Regions from separate parts of the Roseateles sp. GW823-FHT07B05 genome, predicted to be linked through region 1. Evidence: riboswitches for the same ligand, from Rfam matches in the RefSeq annotation. Region 1 holds a riboswitch; each other region holds the start of a gene.
What was found. Region 1 has a riboswitch for S-adenosylhomocysteine ahead of AC1Q7O_RS16385 (MFS transporter). Riboswitches for the same ligand answer to the same signal wherever they lie in the genome.
Positions count from the first base shown of each region.

Region 2: linked by a shared signal. The riboswitch ahead of metH (methionine synthase) and the one ahead of AC1Q7O_RS16385 (MFS transporter) in region 1 are both predicted to bind S-adenosylhomocysteine.
Region 3: linked by a shared signal. The riboswitch ahead of ahcY (adenosylhomocysteinase) and the one ahead of AC1Q7O_RS16385 (MFS transporter) in region 1 are both predicted to bind S-adenosylhomocysteine.

Region 1 is NZ_JBXAGX010000007.1:68,943-75,891, reverse strand. Features, by position in the region: gene AC1Q7O_RS16395 (preprotein translocase subunit SecA) at 1-939, shown strand, start outside; gene AC1Q7O_RS16390 (efflux RND transporter periplasmic adaptor subunit) at 936-1,757, shown strand; S-adenosyl-L-homocysteine riboswitch at 1,819-1,896, shown strand; gene AC1Q7O_RS16385 (MFS transporter) at 1,909-3,096, shown strand; gene AC1Q7O_RS16380 (DUF3616 domain-containing protein) at 3,086-4,024, opposite strand; gene AC1Q7O_RS16375 (aminopeptidase P family protein) at 4,021-5,832, opposite strand; gene kynA (tryptophan 2,3-dioxygenase) at 5,884-6,714, opposite strand; gene kynU (kynureninase) at 6,717-6,949, opposite strand, start outside.
Region 2 is NZ_JBXAGX010000005.1:405,929-412,877, forward strand. Features, by position in the region: gene AC1Q7O_RS14250 (ATP-binding cassette domain-containing protein) at 1-1,463, opposite strand, end outside; gene AC1Q7O_RS14255 (hypothetical protein) at 1,635-2,303, opposite strand; gene AC1Q7O_RS14260 (ABC transporter ATP-binding protein) at 2,300-3,193, opposite strand; gene AC1Q7O_RS14265 (GntR family transcriptional regulator) at 3,190-3,579, opposite strand; gene AC1Q7O_RS14270 (HD-GYP domain-containing protein) at 3,677-4,879, opposite strand; S-adenosyl-L-homocysteine riboswitch at 4,965-5,035, shown strand; gene metH (methionine synthase) at 5,054-6,949, shown strand, end outside.
Region 3 is NZ_JBXAGX010000005.1:329,399-336,347, reverse strand. Features, by position in the region: gene AC1Q7O_RS13910 (AraC family transcriptional regulator) at 1-507, shown strand, start outside; gene ppk2 (polyphosphate kinase 2) at 670-1,770, shown strand; S-adenosyl-L-homocysteine riboswitch at 1,817-1,894, shown strand; gene ahcY (adenosylhomocysteinase) at 1,966-3,384, shown strand; gene AC1Q7O_RS13895 (TlyA family RNA methyltransferase) at 3,392-4,138, shown strand; gene metF (methylenetetrahydrofolate reductase [NAD(P)H]) at 4,135-4,974, shown strand; gene AC1Q7O_RS13885 (OmpW/AlkL family protein) at 5,103-5,720, shown strand; gene AC1Q7O_RS13880 (TonB-dependent receptor plug domain-containing protein) at 5,800-6,949, shown strand, end outside.

The sequences.
Region 1 (6,949 bases):
TTCCACCGCGACCAGCATTACGTCGTCATCGACGGCACCGTTCAGATCGTCGACGAGTACACCGGCCGCGTGCTGGAGGGCCGCAGCTGGGAAGGCGGGCTGCACCAGATGATCGAAGCCAAGGAAGGGCTGGACCTGACCGAGCCCGCGCGCACGCTGGCGCGCATCACCTTCCAGCGCTTCTTCTGCCGCTACCTGCGCCTGGCCGGCATGACCGGCACGGCCGCCGAGGTGGCGCCGGAGCTGAACCAGGTCTACCGGCTCGACGTCGTCAGGCTGCCCACGCACAGACCCGACCAGCGTGTCACGCGGCCCGCGCGGTTGCTGCGCACACAGGCCGCGAAATGGACGGCGGTGGGCGAGGCAGTGACACAGGAACTCGAAGCCGGCCGCCCGGTGCTTGTCGGCACGCGCTCGGTGAAGGCCTCCGTCGCGCTCTCGGACGAACTAGGGCCGCGCCAGGTCCACCGCGTGCTGAACGCGCGCCAGGACCAGGAGGAGGCCGACATCATCGCCACCGCGGGCGAGCCCGGCGCGGTGACGGTGGCCACCAACATGGCCGGCCGCGGCACCGACATCCACCTCGACGACCGCGTGCGCGAGAAAGGCGGCCTGGCCGTGCTGCTGACCGAGTTCCACGACTCCGCGCGCATCGACCGCCAGCTCGTCGGCCGCGGGGCCCGCCAGGGCGACCCCGGCGTCGCGCTGGCCATCGTGGCGCTGGACGACGAGATCTTCACCGCCCATGCCGCCACGCTGCAGGCGCTGCTGGGCCGCCTCTTCGCCGGCCGCGACGAACTGCCCGGCTGGGCGCTGGCGCTGCTGCGCCGCGCCGCGCAAGGCCATGCCGGCCGGCTGCATGCGGCCATGCGCCGCCGCACGCTCAAGGCCGACCGCCAACTCGACAATCTGCTCGGATTCGCCGGAAACCAGATATGAGATTGCTTCCGTTTCTGCTGCTGCCCGCCGCCGCGCTGGCGCAATCGACCAAGCCCGCGGCGCCCGCCGCGCCGGCCGGCTACGACTGCCTCATCGAGCCCAACCAGCGCATCGAGATCCGCAGCCCCACCAACGCGCTCATCGATAGGATCCTCGTCGAGCGCGGCGGCGCGGTGAAGGCGGGCGACACGCTGGTGCTGCTGGACGGCAGCGTCGAGCGCGAGGCGCTGGCCGGCGCGCAGCAGCGTGCCGAGTCCGAGGCCGAGCTGCGCGTGGCGCGGGCCCGTGCCGACTACGCGCGCGAGAAGTTCCGCCGCCGCGAGGACCTGCGCGAGCAGCACTACATCACCGCGCAGGACCGCGACGAGGCGCAGGCCGAGCTGCGCGTCGCCGAGGCCGAGCTGGCGCTGGCGGTGGACAACCGCCGCCTGGCCGGCATCGAGTCGCGCCGGCTGGACGCCGTGCTGAAGCAGCGCGCGCTGAAGGCGCCGTTCAGCGGCGTCGTCACCGACCGGCTGCAGAACCCCGGCGAGCTGGCCTTCACCGGCGAGGGCTCGCGGCCCATCCTGAAGATGGCGCAGACGAACCCGCTGCGCGTGGAGGTGGTGCTGCCGGTGTCGGTGCTGGGCCAGATCAAGGCCGGCCGCCCGGCGGAGATCACGCCCGAGTCGCCGCTCAAGGGCAGCTGGCAGGCGCAGGTGAAGGTGGTGGACCGCGTCATGGACTCCGCCAGCGGCTCGTTCGGCGTGCGGCTGGAGCTGCCCAACCCGGGCGGCGACATCCCGGCCGGCGTGCGCTGCAAGGTGCGGTTTCTCTGAGCGCGCTGCTGCGGCTTTGACGGCTTCGTAGAATCCGCCCCGCGCCGCCTGTCGGCGCCGTCTCACCGAGGGGTGCTGCGACGGAGCACGGTCTCCGCCACGCTCGGTCGCGACGACAGGTCAAGGGCGCCCTTTGTGAAAAGGGTTGTCCGTGTCCTCGTCATCTTCCGCGTCCATACGCACCATCCTGCCGCTGGCCTTCGTCACCGGCGTCAGCATGGCCGCGATGGACCTCTACCTGCCCGCCGTGCCCGCGCTGCAGACCGGCCTGGGCATCAGCGTGTCGCTGGCGCAGGCCACCGTCGCGGTCTACCTCGCCGGCCTGGCCGGCGCGCAGCTGCTGTGGGGCGAGCTGCTGAACCGCCTCGGCCCGCGCCGCAGCCTGCAGATCGGCCTGGCGCTGCTGGCCATCACCAGCCTGGGCTGCGCGCTGGCGCCGGGCATCGAGTCGTTGCTGTTGCTGCGCCTGTTGCAGGGCGTTGCCGCGGCGGCGGCCACCGTCGTGGCGCCCACGGTCGTGCGCGCCACGCTGGGCGATGCCGACGTCGTGCGCGGCATCGCCGCCATCTCGATGGTCGAGGCCATCGTGCCGGCGGCCGGGCCGGTGCTGGGCGTGCTGCTGCTGCAGGTGACGGACTGGCGCGGCACCTTCTGGGTGCTGGCGGCGCTGTCGCTGCTGGTGCTGCCGTGGGTCGTCAGGATCGCGCCGCGCCGGCTGCCTGGCCTGGACCTGGCCCATGACGCCAGCTACGCGGGCATCCTGCGCAACCGCCACTACGTGCGGCTGGCGCTGTCGCATGCGCTGTGCATCGGCGCGCTGCTGACCTTCCTGGCCAGCGCGCCGCAGCTGCTGCAGCACACGTTGGGCCTGGGGGGCAACGCGTTCGCACTGCTGCAGGTGCTGGGGGTCGGTTCCTTCATGCTGGGCGCGTCGCAGTCCGGCCGGGTGGCCAAGCGGCTGGGCCATGCGCGCGCGGTGAGGCTGGGCAGCACGGCGCAGGTGCTGGCCTGCGCGCTGGCGCTGCTGACCGCGTGGGCCTCGGGGCCGCCGCCCTATGCCGTCGTGGCGGCCTACTGGATGTGTTTCTGCGGCGCGCTGGCCATCCGCGGGCCGGCCACGTTTGTCGACGCGCTGACCGTGCCGCCCGCGCAGATGGGCCGCGCGACGGCGCTGCTGGTGCTGGCGTTGCTGGCGGCCGGCGCGTTGGGCACGCAGATCGTCGCGCCCTTCCTCGGCGGCGCGAACAGCGCGGTGCCGGTGTTCTGCGGCGTGCTGGTGCAGTTGCTCGCCAGCGCGGCGCTGGTGTGGCGCTACCCGGTGCTGCCGGTCAGGGCCTGAGGGCCAGGTCCAGCGCGCGGAAGGCGCGCTTGCCCTTGTCCGCGTCCTTGCAGGCCTTCTTGCCGACCATCACGCCGCCGTCGTCGCTGAGCAGCGTGACCCGCCCGTCGGGCCAGGCGAACAGCGCCTCGGGGCGCAGCGAGCCCAGGTCGGCCTTCACGGGCGTGGGCGCGTCGCCGGCCTGGCCGCTCCAGCGGAAGAGCGCGAACGTGCCGTCGTCGGCCGGCGGGCCGGCGGCAATCAGGTAGGCGTTGCCGACGCGCTCGATGGAGCGCACGCCGCGGCCGCCCAGGTCCAGCCGGATGACGGCGCCGAACCGCGCCGGCCCGCGCCCGTCGACCAGCTCGGCCGGGTTCAGCAGCGGGATCAGCAGCGCCCGGCCCTGCGGGATCGGGTTGCGCAGCCCGATCAGCAGGCTGCCGTCGGCCGCGGTGGCCAGGCCCTCGATGTTGAAGCCGCCGTCCGCCTCGGCGGCCCGCACGGCAGCCTCCGCGAGCTTCAGCGGGGCCAGCGACGGCGCGGCCAGCAGGTCGTCCAGCAGCCGGGTGTACGGCTTGCCGGCCGGTGCCACCGTGTCGCCGCGGATGTCGGTGGCGAAGAAGCGGTGGCGGTCCTCGCGCAACTCGCCGCGGCTGTTGCGGGCATGCGAGCTGATCCAGTAGATGCGGTCGCCGCGCTGCGCGGCGCCTTCGAGGTCGGACTCCTTCTTCGCGCCGAGGAACTTGTCCAGCTCCACCTCGCCGACGCGCTTCGCGTGGCCGTGCCGGTAGACGGTGAGCCGGTTGTGTTCGTCGTCGGCGACGATGAAATGGCGCTCGTCCAGCGCCACGGCGGCGGAGGCGTCGCACAGGCCGTCGTAACGCGCCGGCTCAGCCTGCGCCGTGGCCGCGCCGGCCGCCACGAGCAGCAGCGCGGCCAGGGCCTTCACAGCGGTTCGGTCCGGGCCAGCAGCCAGGCCAGCGCCGGGCCGCTCACCAGCGGCTGCAGGCGTTCGCGCACGGTGGCGTGGTAGCCGTTCAGCCAGGCGATCTCGTCGGCGCGCATGAGGCTGCGGTCAATGCAGTCGGTGGCGATGGGGCACAGCGTGAGCGTCTCGAATTCGAGCATCTCGCCGAAGGCATTCTGCTCGGGCGTGTCGACGGCGACGTTCAGCACCAGGTTCTCGATGCGCACGCCCCACTGGCCCGGCCGGTACAGGCCCGGCTCGATGGACGTGATCATGCCGGGCTCCATGGCCATGGCCGGCTCCGGGATGGCCTTGCTGATGCTCTGCGGGCCTTCGTGCACGTTCATGAAGTAGCCCACGCCGTGGCCGGTGCCGTGGCCGTAGTCCAAGCCGTGCTCCCACAGCGGCGCACGGGCGATGGCGTCCAGCATCGGGCTCAGCGTGCCGCGCGGGAAGCGGGTGCGCGACAGCGCGATGGTGCCCTTGAGCACCAGCGTGTAGTCGCGCTTCTGCGCGGCGCTGACGCTGCCGATGGGCCACACGCGCGTGATGTCCGTCGTGCCGCCGAGGTACTGGCCGCCGGAGTCGATCAGCAGCAGGCCATCGCCGTCGATGAACGCGAACGACTCGGGCAGCGCGCGGTAGTGTGGCAGGGCGCCGTTTGCCTGCCAGCCGGCGATGGTGCTGAAGCTCAGGCCGACAAAGCCCTTGCGCTGGCGGCGCCGGGCCGACAGCTTCGCGTCGACATCCAGCTCGCTCCAGCGCTCGCCACGGGCCAGCGAGGCCTCGAACTCGGCGTAGAACTCGCACATCGCCGCGCCGTCCTCGGCCATGGCGTCGCGGATGAACACCGCCTCTGCCGGCGTCTTGCGGCTCTTCAGCAGCGTGCTGGGGTTGATTTGCTCGACGACCTTGACGCCCGCCGCGGTGGCCTCGCGCAGGCCCAGCGTCACGCGGCGCGGGTCCACCAGCAGCGTGGCGCCAGCGGGCAGCGCGGCCAGCGCCGGGCGCGCCGCGTCGTAGGGGGCGAGCTGCATGCCGTCTGCAGCCAGATGCGCCGCGACGTCGGCCGGCACCTTGCCGTCGGCGATGAAGAGGCGGCCGCCGGTCGCATCGAGCAGCAGGTGGGCGATGAAGACGGGGTTGCACTCCACGTCGCTGCCGCGCAGGTTCAGCAGCCAGGCCACGTCGTCGACGGTGGACACGAGGTGATGCGTCGCGCCGATGCCGGCCATCGCGGTGCGCACGCGGGCCAGCTTGTCGGCGCGGCTGACGGCGGCCTGCGGCGGCAGGTGTTCGTAGACGGGCTCGGTGGGCAGGCCGGGGCGGTCGTCCCAGGCGGTCTGCACGAGGTCCAGGTCGGTGCGCAGCGTGATGCCCTTGCGCGCCAAGCCCGCACGCAGCGCGTTGGCCAGCGCCAGGCCCAGCACCTGGCCGTCCACGGCCAGCACTTCGCCGGGCTGCAGCTGGTTGGCGATCCAGTCGATGTAGATCGTCGACGCGCCGGAGGCCATCTTCTCGAGCTGGATGCCGCTGCCGGCCAGCTGCGCCTCGGCCTGGGCCCAGTAGCGGCTGTCGGCGAACAGCGCGGCGCGGTCGCGCGTGACGACCAGGCTGCCCACCGAGCCCGTGAAGCCCGACAGCCACTCGCGGCCCTGCCAGCGGCCGGGCAGGTACTCGGAGAGATGCGGGTCGGCGGAGGGCACCAGCACGGCATGCGCGCCGGCGGCGGTCAGGGCGTCGCGCAGGCGCTCGATGCGCAGGCGGGTCTCGGAGGTGCGGGTGTCCATGGTGGCGGACCTTTTCAACTGGAGCGGTGGGCGGATTTTAGGTTTGCGCGCTCAGAGCTCCGTTCGTAACGCCCACAGCTCCGGGAACAGCACCACGTCCAGCATCTTGCGCAGGTAGCTGACGCCGCCGGTGCCGCCGGTGCCGCGCTTGAAACCGATGACGCGCTCCACCGTCGTCACGTGCCGGAAGCGCCACAGGCGGAACGCGTCTTCCAGGTCCACCAGCTCTTCGCCCATCTGGTACAGGTCCCAGTGCGTCTGCGGGTCGCGGTAGACGGTCAGCCAGGCCTGCTTGACGCCTTCGTCGGCGAAATGCGGCTGCGTCCAGTCGCGGTCCAGGTTCGCGGCCGGCACGGCGATGCCGCGGCGGGCCAGCAGCTTCAGCACCTCGTCGTACAGCGACGGTGCGTCGTAGGCCGCCTGCACCTGCGCCAGCAGGTCGGGCCGGTGCTCGTGGGGCTTGAGCATCGCGGCGTTCTTGTTGCCCAGCATGAACTCGATGCGCCGGTACTGCGCGCTCTGGAAGCCGCTGCTCTTGGCAAGGTAGGGCCGCACGGCGGAGTACTCGGGCGGCGTCATCGTGGCCAGCACGTCCCAGGCGTGCACCAGCTGCTCCATGATGCGCGACACGCGGGCCAGCATCTTGAAGGCCTCGTGCAGTCGGTCGGCGGCGACGTTTGCGACGGCCGCGTGCAGCTCGTGCAGCATCAGCTTCATCCACAGCTCCGAGGTCTGGTGCTGCACGATGAAGAGCATCTCGTTGTGGTCGGGCGAGAGCGGCTTCTGCGCGGTCAGGATGGCGTCGAGCTGCAGGTAGTCGCCATAGCTCATGTCGCGCGAGAAATCGAGCTGCGCGCCGTGGTGTTCGATGGTCTGTGTCACGGTCAGGTCACCTTGGAGCGGCTGGTGAACTGAGGCGCGTTCCACGAGCCGCTCTCGACGATGCCGGCCAGCACGTCGACGGCATGCGCCACGTCGGCAAAGCCGTTGTACAGCGGTGCGAAGCCGAAGCGCAGCAGCTCCGGCGTGCCGGCGCGGAAGTCGCCGATGACGCCTTGCGCGATCAGCGCCTGCATGACCGCGTAGCCGTCCACGCCCTTGGCCAGCGAGAACGACA
Region 2 (6,949 bases), on a different contig from region 1:
ATCATGACGCCCAGCCCCTGGCGCCTTTCGATGTCCTGCGGCGAGCCGCCCAGCAGCGTCACGGTGCCGGCGTCGGCATCCTGCAGCCCTAGCCACAGCGCGATGGCCGTGGACTTGCCGGCGCCGTTGGGGCCGAGCAGTGCGAGCAGCTCTCCGCGCTTGAGCTGCAGGTCGACATTGCTCAGCGCCTGCAGCGAGCCGTAGCGCCTGGACACGCCGCACAGCGAGGCGACGACGTCGTCGTTGCGGGCGGGCTCCTCGGCCGGCGTGGCCGGTGTGGCGGTCCCGCGGCGCGGGTAGGTGCGGCCGTTGAGCAGCCGGCCGATCGGCGTCGGGCGCACCAGCCAGTGGTAGCTGAGGAACAGCAGCGCCAGGCTCGCCGCGACGATGAACGGGTACTTCAGGCCCCAGTGCAGCGGCCAGTCGCCGACCCACACCTGCAGCGCGCACACCAGCGGCAGGTGCACGAGGTAGATCCAGTACGACGCATCGGCCACGTAGCGGATGGCCGGGTGGTGCCCCGCCAGGAAGCGCAGCGCCCCGCCGGTGATGGCGAACGTCCAGCACCAGGCGGACGCGACAAGGGCCAGCGTGAACATCAGCTTGGGCGTCTCGGGCATGCCGAACGGCGGCTGCGTCTTCAGCACGTACAGGCAGGTGGCGGACGACGCGATGGCCAGCAGCCCGTGCAGCAGCCAGCGGGCGCGCAGCGCGGCCAGCGCATCCGGCGCGCGCTGCAGCAGCCAGCCGAACGCGAACGCCGTGCCGAAGCCGACGGTGGCGGGCAGCTGCGGCAGCAGCGACTGGTCGGGCGTCGGGATGCCGCCCGGCGGGAACCATGCCGGCCTGGCCAGCAGCACGGCCGCCAGCGGCAGGCCCAACGTCAGCGCGCCGGCCGGCCAGCGCACGGCGCCGGTCGCTAAGCGGTCGACGAGGCCACGCAACACCTGGCCCCGGTCCAACCGCGCCACGGCGCCGCGCAGCAGCAGCGCGACGGCGTACAGCCACAGCAGCTGGTACAGGAACCACAGGTGCGTCAGCGGGAATGCGCCGGCCGCCTTGGGCATCTCGGGCATCGCCGGCGGCGCGCCGTGGAAGACCTTCTGCAGGCCCAGGTGCCAGACGAACGCGATGGCGGGGAACAGCAGCAGCCAGCCAACGACCAGCGGCACCGCGATGCGCTGGCCGCGGTTGGCCCAGAAGCCGCGCGTGCCCAGCCGCTGGTGCAACTGCCGCGCGAAGTAGCCGGCGATGAAGAAGAACAGCGTCATGCGGAAGCTGTGCACGACGAAGCTCGTGTCCGCGAGGAACGGGCTGGGGGAGTGGTCGTTCATCGCCCACAGGCCCGGCGGCATGCCGGGGATGAAGGACAGCGCCGCGTGGAAGGCCACGCCCAGCAACAGGGCAAAGCTCCGCACTGCGTCGAGGGCGTGCAGCCTCTCGCCGTTGGGTTGCGTGGACATGGGGGTCTCCTAGAAGGCGTGGACGGACTCCGCGCAGCCGAGCGGGCCGTCGCGGCGGCGCCAATCAAGGCGCAAAGCGGAGCCGTGGTGGTTCCCACGGCGAGCATTTGCAACGCCGAGTGGCGGCGTTGCGGCGGAACGAGCGGGTGTGAGGAGTTCGTTCATGCCTTCTCACAGAACGTCTCGCCGTCGCGCGGCGAAGAGCAGGGGCAGGCACAGCGCCAGCAGCGTGGCGGCCAGTTCGGCGGCCAGCAGCCACCAGAACGGCGTGCTCCAGACCGGTTCGGGCTTGAGCATGTGTTCGCCCAGCCCCGGCATGCGGCCCACGCCCATCATGAAGAGCGAGACCGACATGTTCGTCAGGATGATGAGACCGCCGACACCGGCTTCCGACGTGATGTGCAGCGCGCCGCACAGCACCAGCGAGAAGTTCAGCAGCAGGAAGCCGCACAGCAGCACACCGTAGGGCAGCAGGCCGTCGGCGATGCCGGGCGTGGCGGCAATGAGCCCCAGCGCGCCGGCGCTCAGCAGCGCCCACGGCAGCAGGAAGCAGGCGAGCAGCCCCAGCAGCTTGGCGCGCACGTAGTCGGCCGGCGACAGCGGCAGGCTGAGCAGGAACAGCAGCGAGCGTTCCTTGCGCTCCTGCGACACGCCGAAGATGGCCAGCATGACGCCCAGCGCGATGACGGCCGTCAGCCAGACGATGAAGCCGATGTTGAAGCCCACCTCGCCGGTGCCCGCGGCCAGCAGGCCCGCGAAGCCGGCGGCGGTGGCGCCGGCCATCAGCCAGCGGTAGACGTGGAGCTCCTTGGCGACGAGCTTGCGTGTGAGCAGGTTCATGACGGACGGGCCTCCTGCACGCGCCGGCTGTGCATGACGGTGGCGACGAAGATCTCCTCCAGGTTCATGCGGTGCGTGGCCTGCAGCGGCAGGCCCAGGCGGGCGACGAAGTCGTCCGAGAAACCGTCGACGGTCAGCGTGGCCTGCGCGCCGTCGCGCTCGCAGCCGACGATCTCGGGCAGGTCGGGCAGCGCCTGTGCGGGTTCCGGCATCCGCAGCTGCACGCGCCGCCAGCGCTCCAGGAAGTCTTCCTTGTCGCTGGCCGCGACGACGCGGCCGCGGTCGATGAAGGTCAGCCGGTCGGAGATGCGCTCCACGTCCAGCGTGTTGTGCGACGAGAACAGGATGGCGCGCTCGTCGTCGCGCAGCACGTCCATGAACTCGGCCAGCAGCTCGTGGCGGGCGACGGGGTCCATGCCCGACGTGGGTTCGTCCAGCACCAGCAGGCGCGGGCGGCGGGCCAGCGCCAGCAGCAGCAGCGCCTTGGCCTGTTCGCCGCTGGACAGGCTCCTGGCCGCCTGCCCCGCGTGCAGGCCGAAGCGCTTCAGCAGCGTCGCGGCGTAGGCGGCGTCCCAGCCGGGGTAGATGGCGGCGACGAAGTCCATGTGCCAGGCCAGCGTGGCCTGCGGCAGCAGCTTCATGTCGTCGCTGACGAAGCCGACATCGGCCTTGGCGGCGGCCTGGTCGCGCGGCATGTCGTGGCCCAGCAGGCGGATGCGGCCGGCGTCGGGCGTCAGCAGGCCCATCAGCAGCCGGATGGTGGTGCTCTTGCCGGCGCCGTTGGGCCCCACGAGACCCATGATCTGGCCGGGCGCCAGCTCCAGCGACACGTCTTCCAGCGTGAAGAAGCGGAACGCCTTGCGCACGCCGTTCATTTCGATGGCCTTCATTCGGCGGCCTCCTTGTCGTTCAGCGCGTTGCGCAGGCGTTCAACCAGTTCGGGTTCCGCGATGCCCAGCGTGCGGGCGATGCGGCCGGCGGCGGCGAGGTGCGCGTCCAGCGCTGCGCGGTGCACGGCCTGGGCGGCTTCCTGCGCGTCGGCAATGAAGGAGCCCTTGCCATGGCGGGTCACGATGACGCCCTCCGATTCCAGCTCCTGGTAGGCGCGCTTCACCGTGATGACGCTGACGCGCAGGTCCGCCGCCAGCGCGCGGATGGACGGCAGCTCCTGCCCCGCCGGCCAGTCCCCGGCGGCGACGCGCTGGCGGATCTGCTCGACGATCTGCAGATACATCGGCCGCGCGTCGGTCTGCGAGATGAAAAGACTGCTGTGCATAATGTATATACACAGAATATATGCACAGTCGGCGGCGTGCAAGTGCCGAATGACAAGGGCGGCCCTCAGGCCGCCTGTTCGTGTGGGTGTCGCCCGCTCAGAGCCTCAGCAGCGCGTCCAGGTTGATGCGCAGCTTCAGCTCCGCCGGTGCCAGGCTGGCGGCAATGGCCTGCGAGGCCAGCCGCGTGTCGCGCGGCACCGGGTTGGACAGCGGGTTGCCGCTCTTGCCGATCAGCGCCGCCACCAGCGGCTCGTTGGCGCTGAAGCCCCGCTTCACGACCATGCCCACCTCGCCGTTGGCCAGCCGCACGAGGCTGCCGGGCGGGTACAGGCCCACGGCCTTGATGAGGGCGGCGCCGGCCTCGTCGGGCTGGCCCAGCTCGTCCAGGAACACGGCCCGCGCGGCGGCGGCGCCGCTCATGGCCTGGCGGCTGCGGCGCGGCGACAGCCGGGCGCCGAAGATGTCGATGCGGCGCAGCAGCCGCGCCAGCTTCTCGCCGTCGCCGCGCGGCGCCAGCGGGCCGGGGCCGGCGTCGTGGTGCAGCCGCACGGCGGTCAGCCAGGCGTCGTCGATGACGCCGGCCTGGACCAGCCGGGCCGCGGCGCGGTCGCCATGGGCCTGCAGGGACTGGCGCTGCGCCGGGCTGGCCGGGCCGGTCTGGTTGGCCATGCGGTCGTGCACGTCGCTGGCGCCGTAGTTCATCGTCAGCGCGGCGCCTTGCAGCGCCTCGCGCAGCGGTGCCGGCAGCTGCAGCTGCTGGGCCACCAGGTCGCACAGCAGCAGCGTCAGCAGCGCATGGCGGGCGCTGTAGTCCTCGAAGGCCTGGCTGCTCTCGAACACCAGCAGCATCAGCGTCGCGTCGGGCTGGGCATGCAGCCGCTTCAAGGCGGCGTCGCGCAGCTGGGCCACGCGGCCGGGCAGGTCCGCCGGGGCGGCCTCGCGCAGCAGCGTGTGGGTGTGCAGCAGCAGGTCCGACCAGGCCTCGCGCGGCCCCAGCTCCACCTTGGCGGGGGCGGACGGGTCGAGCCGGAAGCTGGCATCGGCCTTGGCGATGTCGGCCAGTGGCACGTCCTGCATGACCAGCGTGTCCAGCCGGTGCGCGCGGGCGCGCTGGTAGGCCATCGTGTCGGCCGAGTTGACCCACGCGCCGCCGTCGACGAGGCCACGCACCTGCGGCGAGTCGCGCAGCGTCTGCCCGCGCGCGAACAGCAGCTGGCCGCCGGCGTCGTACAGGTCGTAGGGCAGCGTCATGCCCACGCGCAGCGTGCGCGCGGGGAGGGGAATGAGGTCGAGGGCCATGAAGCGCGGAATTCTGAAGGGGCTTCGGCAGGTGCAAGCCGATCTTGAGCCACGGCGAAGGGGTGGCTGCGTAGAATTCCCGCCTTCATCCGAGGAGCGCTGCGACGGGGTCTCACCTGCCAGGCTCGGATTCCTCTCCAACGGCGCTCATCGAACCTCTGCACGAGTCCGTCGATGACCATCGCCCCGCCCCCCCTGAAGCTCTCCGGCCTGGAGCCCGTCGCCATCGGCGCCGGCACGCTGTTCGTCAACATCGGCGAGCGCACCAACGTGACCGGCTCCAAGGCCTTCGCCCGCATGATCCTGGCCGGCCAGTTCGAGCAGGCGCTGGCCGTGGCTCGCCAGCAGGTCGAGAACGGCGCCCAGGTCATCGACGTGAACATGGACGAGGCCATGCTGGACAGCCAGGCCGCCATGGTGCGCTTCCTGAACCTGATGGCCGGCGAACCCGAGATCGCCCGCGTGCCGGTGATGATCGACTCGTCCAAGTGGAGCGTCATCGAGGCCGGCCTGAAGTGCATCCAGGGCAAGGGCATCGTCAACTCCATCTCGCTGAAGGAAGGCGAGGCGGAGTTCAAGCGCCAGGCGCGGCTCGTGAAGCGCTACGGCGCCGCGGCGGTCGTCATGGCCTTCGACGAACAAGGCCAGGCCGACACCTTCGCGCGCAAGACCGAGATCTGCACGCGCGCCTACCGCATGCTGGTGGACGAGGTGGACTTCCCGCCCGAGGACATCATCTTCGACCCCAACATCTTCGCGATCGCGACGGGCATCGAGGAGCATGACAACTACGCGGTGGACTTCATCGAGGCCACGCGCTGGATCAAGCAGAACCTGCCCGGCGCCAAGGTGTCGGGCGGCGTGAGCAACGTGTCGTTCAGCTTCCGCGGCAACGAGCCGGTGCGCGAGGCCATCCACACCGTGTTCCTGTACCACGCCATCCAGGCGGGCATGGACATGGGCATCGTCAACGCCGGCATGGTGGGCGTCTACGACGACCTCGACGCCGAGCTGCGCGAGCGCGTCGAGGACGTGGTGCTGAACCGCCGGCCCGATGCGGGTGAGCGCCTCATCGAGATCGCCGACCGCGCCAAGAGCGCCGGCAAGGACGACTCGGCGCGCCTGGCCTGGCGGGCCGGCGACGTCAACCAGCGGCTGAGCCACGCGCTGGTGCACGGCATCACCGACTTCATCGTCGAGGACACGGAAGAGGCCTGGCAGGCCATCTCGGCCGGCGGCGGCCGGCCGCTGCATGTCATCGAAGGCCCGCTGATGGCCGGCATGAACGTCGTCGGCGACCTGTTCGGCCAGGGCAAGATGTTCCTGCCGCAGGTGGTGAAGAGCGCTCGCGTCATGAAGAGTGCCGTGGCTCACCTCGTGCCCTACATCGAGGAAGAGAAACGCCAGCTGGAGGCCGCCGGTGGCGACGTCAAGCCCAAGGGCAAGATCGTCATGGCCACCGTCAAGGGCGACGTGCACGACATCGGCAAGAACATCGTCACGGTGGTCCTGCAGTGCAACAACTACGAGGTCGTCAACATGGGCGTCATGGTGCCGGCCCAGGAGATCCTCAAGAAGGCCAAGGAGGAGGGCGCGGACATCATCGGCCTGTCCGGCCTCATCACGCCGTCGCTGGAAGAGATGCAGCACGTCGCGGCCGAGATGCAGCGCGACGACTACTTCGCATCGCGCCACATGCCGCTGCTGATCGGCGGCGCCACCACCAGCCGCGTGCACACGGCCGTGAAGATCTCGCCGCACTACGAAGGCCCGGTCGTCTACGTGCCCGACGCGTCGCGCGCCGTGGGCGTGTGCTCCGAGCTGCTCAGCGACGAGCGCGCCGCCGCCTACATCGCGGACCTGAAGGCCGACATCGAGAAGACCCGCGCGCTGCATGCCAGCAAGAAGCAGACGCCGCTGGTGACGCTGGCCGCCGCGCGCGCCAACGCCGCGCCGCTGGACCTGGCCCGCGTGCCGCCCGCGCCCAAGTTCACCGGCCGCCGCGTGCTGAAGAACCTGGACCTGGCCGAGCTGGCGAAGTACATCGACTGGGGCCCGTTCTTCCAAACC
Region 3 (6,949 bases), on a different contig from region 1:
CTGCACGTCGCGCCCGTCACCGCGCCGCTGCTGGATGCGGCGCAGCGCCTGCTGCAGCTGCTGGCCACGCCGCAGCACCTGAAGACGCTGGCGCCGCTGGTGCAGCGCGAGATCTTCTACCGCGTGCTGACCGGCCCGCTGGGCCCGCGGCTGCGCGCGCTGGCGCAGGGCGACGGCGTGGCGCGCCGGCTCAACCGCGTCATCGAGCAGCTGACGCGCCGCTTCGCCGAGCCGCTGTCCATCGACGAACTCGCCGGGCTGGCGCACATGAGCCCGTCCACGCTGCACCTGCGCTTCAAGCAGCTGACCACGCTGTCGCCGCTGCAGTTCCAGAAGTCGCTGCGGCTGCAGCACGCACGCCGCCTGATGCTGGGCGACGGGCTGGACGCCGCCAGCGCCGCCCACCGCGTCGGCTACGAGAGCCCGTCGCAGTTCAGCCGCGAATACCGGCGCCTGTTCGGTGCGCCGCCGCGGCAGGATGTCGAGCAGCTGCGCGGCGGCGTCTGATGCCCCTTGCCGCCTTGAGCGGGATCAATCCCCGCAGCCCGCCCGGCGCGCAGTATCGTCATCGTCCCGTCATGCCAAGGAGTGAAGCCGATGCCCACAACGCCCCGCGCCCGCAGCACCGGGCCTGACCAACCGGCCCCGCGACGACACGGCGCCCGGCGCGTGGCCTCCGGGGACACGCCGCCCCGGCTGGACGATGAGAGCCTGCAGAAGCACCGCGTCGCCCGGGCCACGACGCGCCGGCAGGTGGCCGGCAGCGAGACGCTGGCGGAACTGCTGCGCCGGCATCAGCAGGGCGAGAGCAGCCCGCAGGCGCTGGCCGAGGAACTGGCCACGCTGCTGGACGGCAGCTCGCCCGACGAGCGGCGCCACCTGCGCCGCGCGCTGCGCCAGCACGAGGAGGCCACCACCCCGGAAGCCGAGGTGGACGCCGACACCGCGCTGAACCCGCGCTGGCGCCAGGGCGGCTACCCCTACAAGAACCTGCTCTCGCGCAAGGCCTACGAGAAGCAGAAGTACCGCCTGCAGGTGGAGCTGCTGAAGCTGCAGGCCTGGGTGAAGGAGACCGGCGCGCGCGTCGTCATCCTGTTCGAAGGGCGCGACGCGGCCGGCAAGGGCGGCACCATCAAGCGCTTCATGGAGCATCTGAACCCGCGCGGCGCGCGCGTGGTGGCGCTGGACAAGCCCAGCGAGGTGGAGCGCGGCCAGTGGTACTTCCAGCGCTACGTGGAGCACCTGCCTACCGCAGGCGAGATCGTGATGTTCGACCGCAGCTGGTACAACCGCGCCGGCGTGGAACGCGTCATGGGCTTCTGCAGCGAAGCCGAGTACCAGGAATTCCTGCGCCAGACCCCCGAGTTCGAGCGCCAGCTGGTGCGCTCCGGCATCCACCTGTTCAAGTTCTGGTTCTCGGTCAGCCGCGCCGAGCAGCGCCGCCGCTTCAAGGAGCGCAAGCTCCATCCGCTCAAGCAGTGGAAGCTCAGCCCCATCGACATGGCCTCGCTGGACAAGTGGGATGACTACACCCGCGCCAAGGAGTCCATGTTTCTGCACTGCGACACGTCGGACGCGCCCTGGACCGTCATCAAGAGCGACTGCAAGAAGCGCGCGCGGCTGAATGCGATGCGCTTCGTGCTGAACCGGCTGCCCTACGCAGAGCGGCGGCTGGAGCGCATCGGCGCGGTCGACCCGCTCATCGTCGGCCGGCCGGCCCTCTTCTCCGCGCCCGGCGACGATTTGTTGGCAGGCGCCGGCCCGGGCTGACCGACGAAACGGCGCCGGGCGGCGCCGGGCCTCGCTAGAATCCGCAGCTTCCGAGGAGCGTTGCAACCTCAGCACCCTTGAGGCCAGGCTCGGAACAGACACCCTGCAACTGCGCTCACCCGCTGACCGATGGTCGGGGTGAGGCCTGAACTCCCCCGGCACGCGCCAGCGGCTTCATTCCCTGAAGGAGCCGTCATGACCGCCAACCTCCCCGCCCACATCGTCAAGGACCTGTCGCTGGCCGACTGGGGCCGCAAGGAAATCAAGATCGCCGAGCACGAGATGCCGGCGCTGATGGCCATCCGCAAGGAGTACGCCGCGTCGCAGCCGCTCAAGGGCGCGCGCGTCGCGGGCTCGCTGCACATGACCATCCAGACGGCCGTGCTGGTGGAGACGCTGCAGGCACTGGGCGCCGAAGTGCGCTGGGCCTCGTGCAACATCTTCTCGACGCAGGACCACGCCGCCGCCGCGCTGGCCGCCGTCGGCACGCCCGTGTTCGCCTACAAGGGCGAGACGCTGGAAGACTACTGGGACTACACCCACCGCATCTTCGAATTCGGCGGCAAGGGCGAAGCGGGCGAAGGCCCCAACATGATTCTGGACGACGGCGGCGACGCGACGCTGCTGATGCACCTGGGCCAGCGTGCCGAGAAGGACCTGTCCGTGCTGGCCAACCCCGGCAGCGAGGAAGAGCGCATCCTGTTCGCGGCCATCAAGGCCAAGATCGCCACCGACGCCACCTGGTACACCCGCAAGGCCGCCGAGATCATCGGTGTCACCGAGGAAACCACCACCGGCGTGCTGCGCCTGAACGAGATGGCGGCCAAGGGCACGCTGCAGTTCCGCGCCATCAACGTGAACGACTCCGTCACGAAGAGCAAGTTCGACAACCTCTACGGCTGCCGCGAGTCGCTGGTGGACGCCATCAAGCGCGCCACCGACGTGATGGTGGCCGGCAAGATCGCCGTCGTGGCCGGCTACGGCGACGTGGGCAAGGGCTCGGCACAGGCGCTGCGCGCACTGTCGGCCCAGGTCTGGGTGACCGAGATCGACCCCATCTGCGCGCTGCAGGCCGCGATGGAAGGCTACCGCGTCGTGACGATGGAATACGCCGCCGACAAGGCCGACATCTTCGTCACCGCCACCGGCAACAAGAACGTCATCCGCCGCGAGCACATGGAGGCGATGAAGAACAACAGCATCGTCTGCAACATCGGCCACTTCGACAACGAGATCGACGTCGCGTCCATCGAGAACTGCGGCTGGGACGAGATCAAGCCGCAGGTCGACCATGTCACCTTCCCCGACGGCAAGAAGATCATCCTGCTGGCCAAGGGCCGCCTGGTGAACCTGGGCTGCGGCACGGGCCACCCGAGCTACGTGATGAGCTCGTCGTTCGCCAACCAGACCATCGCCCAGATCGAGCTGTTCGCGCACAAGGACCGCTACGAGGCCGGCAAGGTCTACGTGCTGCCCAAGCACCTGGACGAGAAGGTCGCGCTGCTGCAGCTGACCACGCTGAACGCGCAGCTGTCGACGCTGACCGACGAGCAGGCGGCCTACATCGGCGTGGACAAGGCCGGCCCCTACAAGGCCAACACCTACCGCTACTGATCGCCTGATGCGCGCTGACCAGCTCCTCGTCGCCCAGGGCCTGGCACCGACCCGCTCGGTGGCCCAGCGCCTCATCAGCCACGGCGCTGCCGAGTGGGCCTCGCCCACCGGCTGGGCCGCGCTGAAGAAGGCCGGCGAGGACCTGCCCGAGACCGCGCAGCTGCGCGTCACCGACGACGCGGAGCTGCGCTACGTCTCGCGCGGGGGGCTCAAGCTGGAAGGCGCGCTGGACCGCGCGGGCTTCGACGTCTTGCACCACACGGTGCTGGACGTCGGCCAGAGCACCGGCGGCTTCACCGACTGCCTGCTGGCCCGCGGGGCACGCCATGTTGTCGGCGTCGATGTCGGCCATGGTCAGCTGCATGCGCAGCTCCAGCGCAACGCCCGCGTCACCGCGCTGGAAGGCGTGCATGTGCGCGAGCTGGGCGTGCTGCGCCAGCACGCGCCCACGGGCGGTTTCCCGCTGATCGTGGGCGACCTGAGCTTCATCTCCATGGTGGGCAGCCTGCCCGAGCTGCTGCCCTGGCTGGAGGCGCACGGCCACCTGCTGGTGCTGATCAAGCCGCAGTTCGAGCTGGGCCCGCAGGCGCTGGACAAGCGCGGCCTCGTCAAGGACGAGGCCGACTACCCCCGCCTGGAAGCCCGTGTGCGGCTGGCCTGCACGGCGCTGGGCCTCCAGGTGCTGGACTACTTCGACAGCCCCATCACCGGCGGTGATGGCAACCGCGAATTCTTTCTACACGCGTCCCGATGAACACGCCCGTCTCCTTCGAATTCTTCCCGCCCAACACGCCCGTGGGCGTCGAGAAGCTCAAGACCGTCGTGCAGGAGCTCGGCGCGCTCAAGCCCCAGTACTTCAGCGTCACCTACGGCGCGGGCGGCTCCACGCGCGACAAGACGCTGTCCGCGGTGATGGACATCGCCAGCGCCGGCTTCGACGCCGCACCGCACCTGAGCTGCGTGGGCTCCACGCGCGAGAACATCGCCGAGATCCTGGCCACCTACCGCGAGCGCGGCATCCGCCGCGTCGTCGCGCTGCGCGGCGACCTGCCCAGCGGCACGGCCACAGCGGGCGAGTTCCGCTACGCGTCGGAGCTGGTCAGCTTCATCCGCGAAACACAAGGCAAGGACTGGCACATCGAGGTGGCCGCCTACCCCGAGACGCACCCGCAGCAGCGCTACGCCGCGCGCGACCTGCAGCACTTCGCCGACAAGATGCGCGCCGGTGCCGACGGCGCCATCACGCAGTTCTTCTTCAACGCCGACGCCTACTTCCACTTCGTCGACGAGGCGCGGCGGCTGGGCGTCACGCAGCCCATCACGCCGGGCATCATGCCCTTCCACAACTACGGCCGCATTGCGCAGTTCGCGCAGCGCGACGGCATCGAGATCCCGCGCTGGGTGCAGATGAAGATGGAAGGCTTCATGGACGACGCGGCCAGCATCCGCGCGTTCGGCCTGGACGTCGTGACCAAGCTCTGCGAGCGCCTCGTCGCCGGTGGCGCGCCGGGCATCCACTTCTACACGCTGAACCAGAGCGCGCTGACGCTGGCGTTGTGCCAACGCCTCGGCGTCAACGCACAAGCTTGATCCACCACAAAGCCCTGCACTGAACGAGGCCTGCCCGGGAGGGCAGCTTGTGTTGCCTCAAATCGCGCCGGGCGCCCGGCGCGTTCAATGACTTCATCGGGACCCGTCCCATTCACCAGGAGTCATTGATGAAGTTCTCCCCCGCCCTCCGCCTGGCCGCCATCGCTGCCGCCGCTGTCTTCGCCCTGCAACCCGCGCAGGCCGAGGAGGGCCAGCTCATGGTTCGCGTGCGCGCACTGCACCTGGACTCGGCCAACAAGGACAGCACCGGCCTGGGCCTGTCCATGAACAACAAGACCTTCCCCGAGGTCGATTTCAGCTACTTCATCACGCCCAACATCGCGGCCGAGCTGATCCTGACCTACCCGCAGAAGCAGCGCCTGTATTCCAACGGCACCGAGATCGGCTCGCTGAAGCACCTGCCGCCCACGCTGACGCTGCAGTACCACTTCGCCCCCAACGCCACCTTCCGCCCCTACGTGGGCGCCGGCGTGAACTACACGAACTTCTCGTCCGTCGAGTTCGCGCCCGCGGTGCAGGCGGCACTGAAGCCTGGCATCAAGCACAACAGCTTCGGCCTGGCCGCCCAGATCGGCGCCGACGTGGAGATCACGAAGGGCACCTACCTGAACTTCGACCTGAAGAAGGTCACCCTGGGCACCACCGTCTACTCGGCCGGCAACTCGGTCGGCAAGTTCAAGGTCAACCCGACACTGGCCAGCGTGGGCCTGGGTTGGCGGTTCTGACCACACCGCTCGCGGGCGCTCATGTAAATGAGCGCTTTACGTGAGCAGGTGTTAATGGGCTCCGCAAGAATGCGCGCCCATGAGTCGCCTCCTCCTCGCGCTGGCCGCGCCCTGCCTCTGCGCCGTCAGCCTTCCGGGTGTGGCCCAAGCCCCGACGCCGACCCCGCCCCCCCCTGCCGCCACGCCGGCCCCACCGGCAGCGGCGCCCGCACCGGCGCCGGCGGCCCAGGGCAACAAGCTGGACCGCGTGGAGGTCAGCAGCGGCCCCAACGCCAACAGCCGCCGCCGCAACAGCACGGCCAGCAAGATCGTCATCGAGCGCGAGGACCTGGAGAAGTACGGCGACGTCGTGTTGGGCGACGTGCTGCGCCGGCTGCCGGGCGTGACGCTGGGCGGCCGCCCGGGCCGTGGCGGCGACATCCGCATGCGCGGCATGGGCGGCGGTGCCACGCAGATCCTCATCGACGAAGAGCGCCCGCCGCCGGGCTTCGCCGTCGAGGAGCTGCCGCCCGACCAGATCGAGCGCATCGAGATCTACCGCGCCCCCACCGCCGCCACCGGCACGCGGGCCATCGCCGGCACCATCAACATCGTGCTGCGCGAGCCACTGCAGAAGTCCAACCACGAGGTCCGCGTGGGCCTGGGCTGGGACCGCAACGAGCCGCAGGTCGACGCCAGCTGGACACGCAACCTCAAGTGGGGCGGCGCGAACGGCGACGAGTTCGTCGGCGCCATCTCCACGAACGGCGCGGTGCGCCGGTTCTTCAACAACGTCGACTCGGGCAACCGCAGGACCGACACCGAGACCGGCGAGGTCGTCGAGCAGAACACGCAGCTCGGCACCAGCGAGAGCCAGAACACCAGCCTGAACGGCAACGCCCGGCTGCGCTGGAAGTACAGCGACACGCTGAGCCTCAACCTGACGCCGTCGTTCTTCCTGTCGCAGAGCGACGGCAGCAGCCAGTTCAACTCCGAGGGCACGCGCTTTCGCGATGTGCACGGCGACAACGACGCGCGCAACCACAACCTGCGGCTGAACCTGTCGGGCGACTACCGGCCCAAGGTGGGCGAGAGCTTCAGCCTGCGGCTGGGCACGGGCACGTCCAAGAACGTCCGCAACAGCAGCCGCCGCGACACCATGAGCATCGCCGGCGTCACCACCGACCGCGCGCAGGACGACCACTCCTCGGTGGAGGAGGACCAGACCAGCCTCAGCGGCCGCTGGAACC